One region of the Halomonas sp. BDJS001 genome, then DNA from elsewhere that is predicted to be linked to it. Evidence: predicted binding sites of a transcription regulator. Region 1 holds the regulator's gene; the other holds the start of a gene.
The links. The regulator PhoB, encoded in region 1, activates phosphate uptake and scavenging genes when phosphate is short. The targets are predictions, from matches to a motif close to TGTCATANNNNTGTCANA.
Positions count from the first base shown of each region.

Region 2: OM794_RS14405 (DUF6482 family protein) is a predicted target of PhoB. The motif match lies at 4,754-4,771, and genes of this name have one in related genera.

Region 1 covers NZ_CP110535.1:4,867,777-4,875,061, reverse strand. Annotated here, with positions in the region: gene OM794_RS22735 (LysR family transcriptional regulator) at 1-777, opposite strand, end outside; gene OM794_RS22730 (hypothetical protein) at 790-1,146, opposite strand; gene OM794_RS22725 (HU family DNA-binding protein) at 1,146-1,418, opposite strand; gene OM794_RS22720 (NAD(P)/FAD-dependent oxidoreductase) at 1,520-2,710, opposite strand; gene OM794_RS22715 (chorismate--pyruvate lyase family protein) at 2,818-3,441, shown strand; gene ubiA (4-hydroxybenzoate octaprenyltransferase) at 3,477-4,367, shown strand; gene phoB (phosphate regulon transcriptional regulator PhoB) at 4,493-5,182, shown strand; gene phoR (phosphate regulon sensor histidine kinase PhoR) at 5,185-6,471, shown strand; gene OM794_RS22695 (hypothetical protein) at 6,778-7,092, shown strand.
Region 2 covers NZ_CP110535.1:3,105,403-3,112,687, forward strand. Annotated here, with positions in the region: gene OM794_RS14385 (putative monovalent cation/H+ antiporter subunit A) at 1-894, opposite strand, end outside; gene hemH (ferrochelatase) at 1,124-2,203, opposite strand; gene OM794_RS14395 (cryptochrome/photolyase family protein) at 2,330-3,916, shown strand; gene OM794_RS14400 (thiol-disulfide oxidoreductase DCC family protein) at 3,926-4,324, shown strand; gene OM794_RS14405 (DUF6482 family protein) at 4,340-4,642, opposite strand; gene OM794_RS14410 (hypothetical protein) at 4,853-5,146, opposite strand; gene dnaB (replicative DNA helicase) at 5,270-6,658, opposite strand; gene rplI (50S ribosomal protein L9) at 6,904-7,285, opposite strand, start outside.

The DNA.
Region 1 (7,285 bases):
CGCCACGAGTGTGCCCAGCTCCAGGTCGTGGGCGACGGCAAAGGCGGGTAGCAGGGTAATGCCCATGCCACTGCGCACGTACTGTGCCAGAACCACCATGGAGTTAGTGTTCATTGCCAGACGTGGGGCAATCCGCGCCTGCTGAAAGGCCTGATCGACCATTTGGCGCACCCCATGGCTGGTATCCCACATGGCCATGGGCTCGGCGCTCAGTTGATCGAGAGAGAGCGGCGCAGGCTGTTTGGCCAAGGCATGCTGCGGTGACAGGATGGCCATTAATGGCTGTGGGCTGGAAGCCCAGAAACGCAGTTGAGGATGGGTTCTTTCGTGGAACATTAAGCCTATATGGCTGTGATCATCGACCACGGCTTCAATAATGCCCGAGGTGCCGGCGATATGAATATCGAGCTGGATACCCGCATAAAGCTGGGTGAATTCATGCAGTGGGGACGCCACTAGATCACTGACGAACCCTTCACCTACGGTGAGCGATATTCTGCCGGTTTCCAGGCGTTGGTAGGATTCAAGCGACGCAATAAAGCCTTCATCAAGGGCTCCGCGACGTTCGCAGTACTCAAGCAGCATTTCGCCTACCGGGGTAGGCGAAATGCCGTCACGCTGACGCTCCATTAGGGTGGCTCCCAAGGCTTCTTCCAGCAGCACTATCTGCCGGCTCACCGCCGAGGGAGCTATATCCAAGCGCGCCGCTGCGCGGCGCACTGAACCAGACTCCAGGGTAACGCGAAAGTACACTAAGCGTTGATGAGGTATATCCATCGATATGAAGCGCTATAAATACTTGAGTAGTTTTTGCAGCTTATTCATATCGGCGGAGTCACCTACCAGGCGCACACTGCCGTTCATCATGCCGTCTAGAAAGGCTTGCTGAGTGGGCTTTTTGAGTACTTTTAAGGCGGTATCCTGGTCACGGAAACGTAGCTCAAGATCCAAGTCCACGGGTAGCCCTTTGCCGGTAGTGACACTTTTCGGCGTCATCCGGTAGTGGCGGGCGATACTTAGATCTTCCGTGGCAATCCCCCAGTCCAGGCCGCGCATGCGTTCTAACTGTTCACGAAAGCGCGGTTTGCGGCGCAGGGCGCGTTTGAGCAGTACGCCCAGTAGCCACAGCGTCAGCTTGAGCTTCATTAGGAAACGGCGTCCTTAAGTCCTTTGCCTGGTTTAAAGGCAACGTTTTTGCTGGCCGGGATCTGCAGCGGAGCGCCGGTTTGTGGGTTTTTGCCGGTACGCGCTGCACGCTCACGTACGGTGAAGGTGCCAAAACCAATCAGAGCGACATCTTCGCCCTTGGCACAACTGTTGGTGATTTCATCCAGAATAACGTTTAGCACTTGGCCTGCTTTATCTTTGGACAGGTCGGCACTTTCAGCGATGGCGGCAGCGAGTTCAGGTTTGCGCATAAGGAATCTCCCCTTGTTAATAAAAATCAAACAAATGCATGTTGTTGGGTGCGTAGCCGATTAGGTTAGCTTCTCTAGCCTAGTCGTGAACGCGACGAAAATCAGCCTAGCAGCGTAGGTGCTGCTCTGGAAAGCTCCACTTTCCTTCTCACGCAGCCGCCTGTCAACGCAAAACCAATCAAACGCCCGTCTTTATTTTCAGCCAAGGCACTGATATCACCGCCTTCACCTTCAATTCGCCAGCGCTCCGGGGTGGTCGTTGGTGGGTAGGCAACCACCGGTAACAGCGGCGTTTTTACCACTACCGGCCAAGCGCCAAAGCTAACCGGTGTGGGGGTACCCAAAAGTGTTGCTGCCAGGGCTTTTGCGCTGGCTTGCAGCGGCTGTACGTACATGGCATTAACGCCGTCCACACAGGCTACATCGCCCAGAGCGTAGATATTGGGGTGCGATGCGCGCAACTGGCGATCAACCGCTATGCCGCTAGGCGATACGCATAAGCCGGCGGCCTCGGCAAGCGCTGTGCGGGGTGCGAGGCCAGTGGCCATTAGCACGAGATCAGCGTTGACGGCCTCGCCGCTATCCAACCGCAGAACAGTAATTTCATCGCTGCTGAGCGCTATAGACTCAATTGAGCGGCCAAGGTGAAGATGGATACCCGCTTCGCTAAAGGCATCACCCAAGGCGTTCCCTAAGGGCGGTGGCAGTAAGCGAGGAAGTAGGGATGCCTCGGGGGCGACGATGCTGACTTGGTGACCGCCAGCGTGAAGATCATTGGCAAACTCACAGCCCACTAGCCCCCCGCCAATAATCGCTACCCGTAAAGGGCGGTGGCCCAATGCTTTATGAAAGCGGCGGTAGTCGTCTAGGTCATTGATCGTAAAGCAGCGTGACGCCACGCTGGCGTCGATATTGAAGGGCACCCGTGGCGCAGCGCCGGTGGCCAGTACCAGGGTGTCGTAGCCAAGCACCGTGGCGTCTTCAAGAAGAACTTTTTGGTTATCCACATCCAGTGCGCTTACCAGGGTGTGGATAACCATCTCGGCATTAAGCTCTTCGCCCAGTTCACTGGCGCTCCGCTGGGCCAATTGGTCAGGCTCCAGGCCCTTGGCGAAGCCGGTGGAGAGCAATGGCTTGCTGTAGTCATCGCCGCTGTCCGCGCTCACCAGCGTGATTGAGCGTTGGTCGCCCAGGCGGCGCAGCGCCCGGGCAAGGCCAACCCCTGCCATGCCGGTGCCAATAATCACCAGCGCAGCGTGTGACGACGGTTGTTGTGTTTGGGGTGCGGGCATGCAGATACCAAAAGAGTTGCTAAAGAAAAAAATGACTAAAAAGGGTTGCCGACAATAAGAGGCGCCCAACCATTTTGTGAAAAAAGTCGCTGAAACCAAAGCCTCCAATGCCTCATGTTACACTAGCCAGCCCGTTAATTGCCCTGGAGAACTCGGTGACGGCTGCTGCTTTTCGGCAAACTCCTCTATTTTCTCGCTGGCGCCCGATTGATGCGGTGCGCCCGGCGATGAGTGCTTCTTGGTGGCAGTGGGTTGCCTCCACCGACTCGTTAACCGCACGCTTGATGGCAGCGGGTGGAGCTAAGCCGTTTCGCGTACGGCTGCTACGCCAGGGCGTCGGCTGGCCGCGACAGGATGAGGCGCAGGCGCTGGGCATTGGGGCCAAGCGGTACGCCTGGCTGCGGGAAGTAGCACTGTGCTTGGATGAAACGCCCTGGGTGGTGGCGCGTTCGGTCGCTCCACTCGCGCAGCTCAAGGGCCAGCGCTTGGATCGTCTGGGGGAACGCTCGCTAGGCAGTTGGCTATTCCGTCAGCCGGGTTTAATCCGTGGGTCATTAGAGGCGACGACGCAAGTGCCGACTTTCGCTAGCGTGAACGGTATACAAGGAAACGCTGCTTGGGGCCGTCGCTCTGTTTTTTCTTACGGCTGTAAGCACCACTCTCTGTCGTTATTAGTTCAAGAGTACTTTTTGAGTGCAATGGCGGATGATCTTGGCCTGCCTTCGCGCTAGGCTAGCGCCTGCATCTTATTCTTCGTGAGGTAAGCATGAATCGTTCACTGTTGCGGCCGAAGGGATGGGCTCGCATGGCAGATTTTTTACAGCTGATGCGCTTGAATCGGCCGATAGGCACATGGCTGTTGATGTGGCCGACGCTGTGGGCACTTTGGGTCGCTGCAGAAGGCGTGCCCGGGCGAAATGTGCTGCTGATTTTCGTGGCCGGTGTTTACGTGATGCGTGCCGCGGGCTGCGTGGTCAATGACTATGCGGATCGCCACTTTGACGGCCATGTGAAACGTACCAAAAACCGTCCATTAGCCACGGGCCGGATCAGCGAAACCGAGGCGCAGCTGCTGTTTATTGCCCTGGTGGCCGCGGCGTTTATTCTGGTACTACTAACCAACTGGTTTACGGTGCTGCTCTCGCTGGGCGGGGTGCTGCTGGCGATTATTTATCCGTTTATGAAGCGCTATACCCACTTTCCTCAGGTGGTGCTGGGTGCAGCGTTTTCCTGGGCGATTCCGATGGCGTTTGGCGCCGTACTGGGCTACGTGCCGCTGGAAGCATGGCTGCTATTCTGCGCTAATGTGTGCTGGACAGTGGCTTACGATACCCAGTACGCCATGGTTGATCGCGACGACGATTTAAAAATTGGCATTAAATCAACGGCCGTGCTGTTTGGAAATGCAGACCGTTGGATCATTGGCCTTCTCCAGCTAGCCACCCTGGGGTTGCTGGCCTGGGTAGGCTGGCGGGTTGGTTTAGGTGGTTTCTTCTGGTTAGGGCTCGCGGCAATGGCGGCGACTTTCCTGCATCAGCAGCGCTTAATTCGCTATCAGGAGCGGGATGCCTGCTTTCAGGCGTTTCTCAACAATCACTGGTCGGGGCTGCTGATTTTTGCCGGTATCGCGCTAAGCTGGTGGCCTGTGGCTGGCTAATCGCGGCGATTGTCATGTAATTGTCATCAAGTCATGGTGTTATCGTCACTGACATGTCATTGATCTGTTTATCTTTGAAGTGCTTTTCTTTGAACTGGTTTCTTTGAACACCGTGAGGCTCTGGTATGACCGCCAAGACCGTTCTGATTGTCGATGACGAGGCGTCGATTCGCGAGATGATCGCGGTAGCGCTGGAAATGGCTGACTATCGCGTGCTCGAAGCGGATAACGCCCAGGATGCCCATGCCATGGTGGTTGACCACCAGCCCGATCTACTGTTGCTGGACTGGATGATGCCCGGCACTAGCGGTATTGAGCTGGCAAGACGCCTAAAGCGTGAAGAAGCCACCGCCGAAATCCCGATTATTATGCTCACCGCCAAAGGCGAAGAGGATAATAAAATTCAAGGGCTTGAAGCCGGTGCCGATGACTATATCACCAAGCCCTTTTCACCTCGGGAATTGGTGGCACGGCTAAAAGCGGTGCTGCGTCGTGCGACGCCGCGTGGCGTTGAAGACCCGATTGAAATTAACGGTCTGCTGCTTGATCCGGTGAGCCACCGGGTAAGCGCCCACGGCAAAGCCTTGGAAATGGGCCCCACCGAGTACCGATTGCTACAGTTTTTTATGACCCACCAAGAGCGCGCTTATACACGTAGCCAACTGCTTGACCAAGTATGGGGTGGCAATGTGTATGTCGAAGAGCGCACGGTCGACGTGCATATTCGCCGCTTGCGTAAAGCGCTGGGCGATGTGCATCAGAACCTGATTCAAACGGTTCGGGGTACCGGATACCGTTTCTCTGCACGGGTGTAAATGTGCGCCTATGGAGCCGTGAACTGTGGCGGCTAGCGTGGCTGGCCACGCTGGGCACCTGTCTGGGCTGGTTATTGGGTTCAGCAGGGCTAGGGCTGGCGGCAGGGCTGGCGATATGCCTGTTTTATCATCTCCGGCAGTTGCGAGAGCTTTACCTGTGGCTCACCCTCCACCCCCATGATGAGCCGCCTGCTGCCCGCGGAATGTGGGGCGAGCTATTTGACCGCTTATACCGCTATCAAAAAAGCCAGCGTATTACCCAAAGCCGTCTGAGGGCTACCTTGGCACGCATCCAAGAATCCTCTGAAGCGATGCGCGACAGCGTGGTTATGCTTGATCGCCACGGCGACCTGGAGTGGTGGAACAGCGCCGCTACCGCCATGCTGGGGCTACAAACGGCCCACGATAGGGGCCAACACATCACCAACCTGCTGCGCGACCCAAGCTTTATCAGCTACTTTAATGCGCGTAACTACAGTGAGCCGTTAACGCTCACCTCGCCGATTGATGAGCGGCGAATCCTGCAGTATCAAATTACCCTGTATGGCGACGACGAACGCTTGGTCATGGCTCGCGATATTACCCGCTTGCATCGGCTTGAGCAGATGCGGCGCGACTTTGTCGCCAACGTCTCCCACGAGCTGCGTACCCCGCTTACCGTTCTCTCCGGCTATTTGGAAACCTACAGCGATATCGCCGATCAGCTTCCGCCGCGCTTGGGTCGCAGTATCCAGCAGATGCAGGAACAGACCCAGCGTATGCAGAATTTGGTCAATGATTTATTGCTGCTCTCGCGTTTGGAGATTGACCAGGGGGGGAAAGATCATCACCCGCTGTCACTTGAACCTTTGCTGCAAAGCGTTTGTGCTGATGCGCTAGCCCTATCGCATCAACGGCATACCATCACCGTCGAGCTCGAAAGTGACGCCCGGCTACTAGGCAGCGAGCAGGAAATCCGTAGTGCTGTCTCTAACCTTGCCTTTAATGCGGTTCGTTACACGCCAGCAGGTAGCCAAATCACACTGCGCTGGAAGGCGGACGCTTCAGGCGGCGGCTATATCGATGTGGAAGATAATGGTGAAGGCATTGATCCTGTTCATATCCCCCGCTTAACGGAACGCTTTTACCGGGTCGATAAGGGGCGCAGCACGGCGACGGGGGGCACGGGTTTAGGCTTAGCCATCGTTAAGCACGTTTTGTTGCGTCACGATGCGCAGCTGCAAATTGAATCTCTCCCCGGCAAGGGCGCACTGTTTCGCTGCGCCTTCCCCTCCTCGCGTCTCGTTTAATTTAGCAAAGGCATCCGACGCACAATATTTGTAGAAGTGTGTAATATTGGCATGCAAGGTCGGTAAAACTTTACCCATGTGCCATTTTTATACAGCTAAAAGTGCTGATTGACGGCCAGAGTAGTACCTCTTTGGTACGCTGTTAATAAATTAAGTTTTTGATTTTATTTGTTTTACTTTTTTATTTTCGTTTTTGGCATGCGGCTGCATATTAATAGATAAGAGAGATGACCGCAGGAATTGCTGGCTTCTATTAAGCCTTTCTTTCTTAACGAAGTGGTATTACACAGCTATCGGAGGTGGAATATGATGTCCAAGGATTTGCTCAAGAAAGCTGGCATTTTAGGTGTTTCGTTTGGTCTGATGGCAAGCCCATTAGCTTTCGCTCAAACCGATGAAAATTCATCGATTGATGAGAATCAAGGTATTACGGCTGACGAGCAGCCTATGGATTCCCAAGGAACCGGAAGCTCAGAAAGCAGTAGCACAACAAACACGACTAATGATTTAACCCATGACGAAGGCGACAATGCCAGCGACATGGAACCCCAGTCAAGCAGTCACTCAGATGACGCTGATTATGATGAAGATGAACTTATTGAAGAAAACAGCGGTAGCTAATTATTGGTGATTTTTTTAGATATCATTGAATGCTTTCTCATTGGATGAAGAAGTAATCAACAGGATGTTGTAATGCAAGGATGTCTTTCGGATTCAAGGATGAATCAATAGGAAATCAAAACGTTAGTCAGGGTAAATTCCAAGGTTGGAGTCTCGCACAAGGAGTGGAAACTAGCGTTAGTCATTACCTATA
Region 2 (7,285 bases), 1.8 Mb from region 1:
AGCGAGCAGCTTTTTGATATTGGTGTGATGAATCGCTAAAAACGCCCCCACCAGCATCGTGGTCGCGCCGACCAAGGAAAGAACGCCAACCCACATCGCCGTGCCGCCAAGCTCCGGGTGTAAGCGCGCCAGCAGATAAATACCCGCTTTCACCATGGTGGCCGAGTGCAGGTAAGCCGAAACCGGAGTCGGCGCGGCCATGGCGTTGGGTAACCAGAAGTGAAACGGAAACTGAGCCGATTTGGTGAAAGCCCCCAGTAGCAAACAGATCAGCATAGGCGTATAGAGTGCATGTTCACGCAGATCCGCCTCCTGATCCAGAATCTCCGCCAGCGACCAGCTACCGCTGGCAATCCCTAGCAGCACGAGCCCAGCCATTAATGCTAACCCGCCCGCCACGGTAACGAATAAGCCCTGCCGCGCTGATTTACGTGCATTGATATCAGCGTGGTTAAAACCAATCAGCAAATAGGAGGTAATACTGGTCAATTCCCAAAAAACGAAGAGCGTTAATAGGCCGTCAGCGAGTACCAGCCCCAGCATTGACACCATGAAGGCGACCAAGGCGATATGAAATCGAGCAAGATCAGGGTGATCTTTAAGGTACCCGCCGGCATAGACCAGCACGCAGGCACCCATAACGGTAATCAATAGCCCAAACAGCAGCGATAGACCGTCCAACAGGAAGGTAAGACTGATCCCCAAAGAAGGCACCCACTGCCACTCTAAAAGTAGGCTACCATTCTCAATGATCTCTGGAGCTTGGAGCGCCAACCATGCGGCCAACCCCGCAGGAAACAGAGCCAGCACAAGACTGGTACGCTGACCGAACCAGTGGTTTAACATTGGCGATAGCGCCGCCAGTACAAAACCCATTAACACGGCAAATTGTATCAAGCGAAACCTCCTGAAAAACGAAAGGTTCACCATCAAACAGCGGCTATAGCCCAGGCATCGTGCCTTATCACTGGCATGCCAGCGTTGAATAATAGTGATTCTAAAGTTGTACACCTTATAACAATCAGTTTTAACTGGCCAGTCAAACCCTTAAACGCAAACAGCCGCAGGCGTTTTAATGCGCACTGCGGCTGTTGCAAGCGAGTGTTAACGGCAAATAGTTAAGCTATGGAGCCGATAGCCATCCGGCTAATTCATTATTGATGACGGCTAACAGTGCCTCAATATGGTCATCGCGATCATTCAGGCAAGGTATATAGCTGAACGTTTCGCCACCCGCTTCCATAAAGCTATCGCGAATCTCCTCTTCGATCTCTTCCAAGGTTTCAACACAGTCGGAAGAGAAAGCAGGCGACATAATCGCAATGTGCTTATGCCCCTGCTCGGCAAGTTCGGCCACATGCTTAACGGTTTGTGGGCCGACCCATTTCTCGGGGCCAAACTGCGACTGGAAAGCGGTATCCACCTCCTCTTTGCTAAAACCGAGTTTCTCGCGGAGTAGTCGCGTCGTTTTCTGGCACTGGCAGTGGTAGGGGTCACCCTCCATCAGGTAGCGCTCGGGAACGCCGTGGTAGCTGGCCACCAGCTTGGTCGGCCGGGTCGAGAAACCGTCATAGGCTTCTTGCACCGAATTGGCTAGCGCCTGAATGTAAGCAGGATGTTCAAAATATGCTGGCACCGTACGTATATAAGGCTGCCACTTCATCTTCATCAGGGTGCGAAACGCCTGATCATTCGCCGTGGCCGTTGTCGGAGACCCATACTGAGGATAAAGCGGAAAGAATACGATACGTTCACAGCCCTTCTCCTTTAATCGCGTCAGCACGCTTTCCGTCGAGGGGTTGCCGTAGCGCATGCAAAAATCGACTTCAACATCGTCACCGTAAAGCGCTTTTAACCGCGCGGTCATTTTTTCAGTCTGAGCACGCGTCGTTGTCAGCAGTGGGCTTTCGTTTTTCTCATTATTCCAGATGCCGCGGTAGGCCTTTCCCGATGAGAACGGACGCTTGGTCAAAATAATCAGCTGAAGTAGTGGTTGCCATTTCCAATCGGCATAGTCGACCACGCGCTTATCCGACAAAAATTCATTGAGGTAACGACGCATTGACCAGTAGTCGGTGGCATCCGGGGTGCCCAGGTTCGCTAGCACAACACCCACTTTGGCACGCGCTACCGGCGGATGATCGCTGGGTGCATGGGCCAAACGGCCCTCCCCCGACTGATCCTTGACGACATTCTCGGTCATTACTCATGCTCCTGGAAAAATAACGATGATGCTCATCTATTAATTAATTAAATCCTATCACTTTTCGGCAAAGCGGCGGCATAAAGTTATACTATCGACATTATTTGTATAACTACAGGCCAACTCATGTCCAAGCCTCTGCTTTTGGTGCTCGGCGATCAGCTCTCATTGTCACTCACAACGCTGCAGGACGCGCCCGCCAATGCCGTGGTTGCCCTATGCGAAGTTGGCGAAGAGGCGAGCTATGTGCCCCACCATATCCACAAAATCGGCCTCTTTTTGGCCGCCATGCGTCATTTTGCCCAGGCTCTGCGCGATAAAGGCTTTCAAGTCCACTACAGCGCGCTGGATGACGCGGACAACTGCCACTCCCTTATTGAAGAAGCTGAACGCATAGCCCAACAGTATGGCTGCGATGAGATACGCGTTGCCCGACCTGGCGAATGGCGGCTATGGGAGACGATGCAGCAGCGCCAAAACCCAACGATTCCTTGGCGACTAATTGAGGATGAGCGCTTCTTCACCACCCCCGATGATTTCGCCAACTGGGCCAAAGGCCGCAAACAGCTACGCCTCGAGTACTTTTACCGAGAGCAGCGTAAGCGTACCGGATTCCTGATGGAGGGCGACGAGCCTGCTGGCGGAAAGTGGAATTTTGACCACGACAATCGCCAACCTATCAAAGCCACACTGGATTTCCCTGAGCCACCTCAACATCGCCAGGATGCACTCACCCAAGAAGCGCTCAGCGATGCCAAGCGCCATTTTGGCGACCATATGGGATCTCTGGATAATTTCAATCTGCCAGTCACTCGTCGCCAAGCGCTGGTGGATTTAGACCATTTTATAAACCATGGACTGGCTGATTTTGGCCGCTACCAGGATGCCATTAGCGACTCTGCACCCTATCTGTATCATTCGCGTCTCTCAGCTGCCATGAACATCGGCTTACTGTCACCCCAGGAAGTCTGCGCAGCCGCCGAGCAGCGCTACTATGACGGCGATGTGCCGATCAACGCCGCCGAAGGCTTTATCCGTCAAATTCTTGGCTGGCGCGAGTATGTGCGCGGGCTCTACTGGACACAGATGCCAAGCTACAAAAGCGCCAACAAGCTAGGTTTTGAGCGCGATTTACCCGCCTTTTACTGGGACGCTGATACCGAGATGCGCTGCCTGCAGCGTGCCATTCAGATGACTATCGACAACAGCTACGCCCACCATATTCAACGACTGATGGTCACGGGCAATTTCGCACTGCTATGCGGGGTTAAGCCCGAGGCACTATGCGACTGGTATCTGGCCGTTTATGCCGATGCCAGCGAGTGGGTAGAGTTGCCTAACACCCTGGGGATGGTGCTCCATGCCGACGGCGGTTTAATGGGCTCCAAGCCTTACTGTGCTTCGGGTAAATATATCGACAAGATGTCCGATCACTGCCAGCACTGCCGCTACTCGCCAAAACAGGTCACGGGCCCAAAGGCCTGCCCTTTTAACAGCCTTTACTGGCACTTCCTTGAAACCAACGCTGAACGTCTGAATAAGAATCCACGTATGAAGCTGATTTACGGCTCGCTCAACCGCATGGCCGATGAGAAGCGCGAGGCTATCCGCCAACAGGCCGAGCACTTTCTGGATCAGTTGGAAACGTCATCTGGCTACGGGCAACTCTGCCACACGGCTGGCTATGTAACGTCCGCAACCGAAAGCCAATAAGGAATAACGATGAGCCGCTACTCACCGCTGAAGGCAACCTCGCCTGTTACCCTCTTTCACGATGGCCACTGCCCCTTTTGCCAACAGGAAGTTGCGTGGTTGGAAAAGCATCGCCATCGGGAACACATCGCGCTGGTCGATATTCAGGCTCAGGGCTTTAACGCCAAGGAGCATGGAAAAGAATTTAACGCCATGATGGGCCAGCTGCACCTGCGGGATAGCCAAGGAGAGTGGTATATCGGTATGGATGCCAGCCGTGCCCTCTATGCGGTGTTGGGCTATCGGCGGCTGGTGAAGTTGTCGTGCTTACCGGGTCTATACGGCGCAATAAACGCCGGTTACCGATTTTTTGCCCGTCGCCGAATCCGGCTTGGGCGGTGGTGGGAAAAGCGTCAAACTAAACGTTGATGGGTGTTAACAGCGTTAAAAAACAAGCGGCATGCGCGATGTGAGCGGCTCACTGTAATGCGCATCGCGGCCTATCACTTCATCATGGGGCACATGTTGTACCAGGTAAGCGCGATGGATCCCTGCGCGCTTGAGATCCATATAGGCATCGTCCAACGAGCGAAACAGCATCGGCTTGGTGCGCTGCGTCAGCATATGGCGCTCGCCTTCAACGTCTTCCAGCTCAACCTGATAAAAACGGCTGCCCGAATGGGTAATCACGCGAATTTCAAAATTGTCGTGATTGGCAACAAATTGCTTAAGATCTTTAAGCTCCATGGTTCCCTCCTATTATTTGGCTATTTCATACGTTATGGCAGACGGCATGTCTTCAGAATATGTCATCAGGGCACAGCATGACTGCACCCTATGGCACTTCTGTTGCCCCGTCATTGCAATGTAATGACAACAAGCAATCACTAGACATTAATAGCTAGGAGGCCAATAGTGCAAGAGAGTTCCTGACCGGAAGGTCAAGACATCATTCGATCATTGATATTCAGAGGGGTCGATGGCTTTACCAAGCGAATTGCGGTCAATCCAGTTGCCACCCTTAGTCTCTTTGTAGCGAAACACGACCTTATCTCCCACCGTCACAGGCAGCTCACCATCTTCGGTCTGGTAACTATACTTCTCGCCCGCGACTACCAAATGATAGCGATAAAGGTCAGGCATACCCAGCCACTCTTTGAAAGGGCCTTCCCGCTCTATCGCCTCTAGTTCACCGCGGCCTTCTAACTTAGGAAGACGCTGCCGGTTACCGCGCCGAAATCCACCTGCCATTTGCTGCTCCCGTTTTTACATATCGTGGGTGGGGCATTATACGAGCTCGCTCCCCATCCTCAAGTGACTCATCACAAAGCTGTCTCTGCACACCAGTCGTTACAAAACCAGTCTTTAACAAAACTAGTCGCCGAACGCTTGGCCGTAACTGTCCGGGGCCAAATCCTCAAAACGGGTATATTTGCCGATAAACGCCATATGCACCGTGCCGATAGGGCCATTACGCTGCTTACCGATAATCAACTCGGCTATCCCCTGATTGTCAGGATTATCTGGATTATAGACCTCATCGCGATAAACGAAGGCAATGACGTCCGCATCCTGCTCGATCGCTCCAGACTCCCTCAGATCCGACATAACGGGACGCTTGTTAGGGCGCTGCTCCAAGGAGCGGTTTAGCTGGGAGAGTGCCACGACGGGGCAACTAAACTCTTTTGCCAACCCCTTCAAGGAGCGTGAAATCTCGGAAATCTCGCCGGTACGGTTTTCACCAAAGCCAGGGATCTGCATCAACTGCAGATAATCGATCATCACCAGCGCAATATTGCCGTGTTCACGCACTACACGGCGTAATCTTGAGCGCATCTCGTTGGGTGACAAGGCCGCGGTATCGTCGATAAACAGCTGCTTGTCTTTAAGCAGATTGACGGCGGAGGTAAGGCGTGGCCAATCCTCGTCTTCCAACTGCCCGGTACGCACCCGGGTCTGATCAATCCTACCTAGAGACGACAGCATCCTTAGCATAAGCGACTCGGCGGGCATTTCCATGGAGAACACCATCACCGGCTTGTCGCTGGAGATAACCGCATGCTCCACCAAGTTCATAGCGAAGGTGGTTTTACCCATAGAGGGCCTTCCGGCGATGACCACCATATCGGAAGGCTGTAAACCGGAAGTCATTTCATCCAAGTCACGGAATCCGGTGGAAAGCCCGGTCATCTCACCTTTTAGATTAAACAGCTCGTCGATGCGATCAACCGCTTTGGTCAGTAGATCACTCATGCCAATAGGCCCGCCAGTTTTGGGACGCTCCTCGGCAATCTGGAACACTAACCGCTCGGCTTCGTTGAGTAACTCATCCGCTGGACGCCCCTGGGGCGCAAAGGCGCTATCGGCAATTTGATTGGCCGCACGGATCAACTTGCGCAGCGTTGCCCGCTCTCGCACGATATCCGCGTAGGCGCGAATATTGCTCGCTGAGGGTGTGTTACGGGCAAGCTCGGCTAGAAACGCCAGGCCGCCTACGGTATCCAAATGATCACGCGCTTCCAGCGCTTCGGAAAGCGTCACCACGTCCAGAGGTTGACCGGATTCCGCCAGATGAATCATCACGTTGAATACCAAACGGTGCTCATAGCGGTAGAAATCATCAGCGACCAACCGCTCTGAGACGTTATCCCAAGCCTGGTTATCCAGCATGAGCCCGCCTAGTACCGACTGCTCCGCCTCCAACGAATGCGGCGGCAGTTTTAACGCTGCCGTTTCTTTATCAGCAGAAGGCTGGTCCTGCATAGCGAGCTCCTTTAAACACAACGGTATAGCCGGTGAAGATGCTTATCTTAGCCGTATGTAGCGCGACTACCAACACGATCAAGATGTTGCCTTAAAATACCCAGCAGCAATGGGCTAGATAGTTTAGGCAACACCCAGCACCCAGAAAAACAAAAGGCGCGGGAGAAACCCCGCGCCTTTTGAGGCAGCTGTCTTAGCTGCAGTTAGTAACGGCTTTACACTGTTACTAACTTAATTACACTCACTTACTCTGCAACCACTACTACGCGTACAACAGCGTCCACTTCAGCATGCAAATGAAGGGTGATGTCGTATTCGCCGGTTTGACGAATCGGGCCATTCGGCATACGGACTTCGCTCTTGGCAATATCGATGCCAGCAGAGGAAATCGCATCAGCCAGGTCACGCGGGCCGATAGAACCAAACAGTTTGCCTTCGTCGCCTGCTTTGGAAACCAAAGAGAGCTCGATATCATTTAGCTGCTCAGCACGCGCTTCGGCTTCTGCCTTACGCTCAGCGGCTTGCGCTTCGAGCTCAGCACGCTGTGCTTCAAACGCTTCGATGTTATCTTTAGTGGCCGGTACGGCTAAGCCGTAAGGCACCAAGTAGTTACGACCATAACCAGGC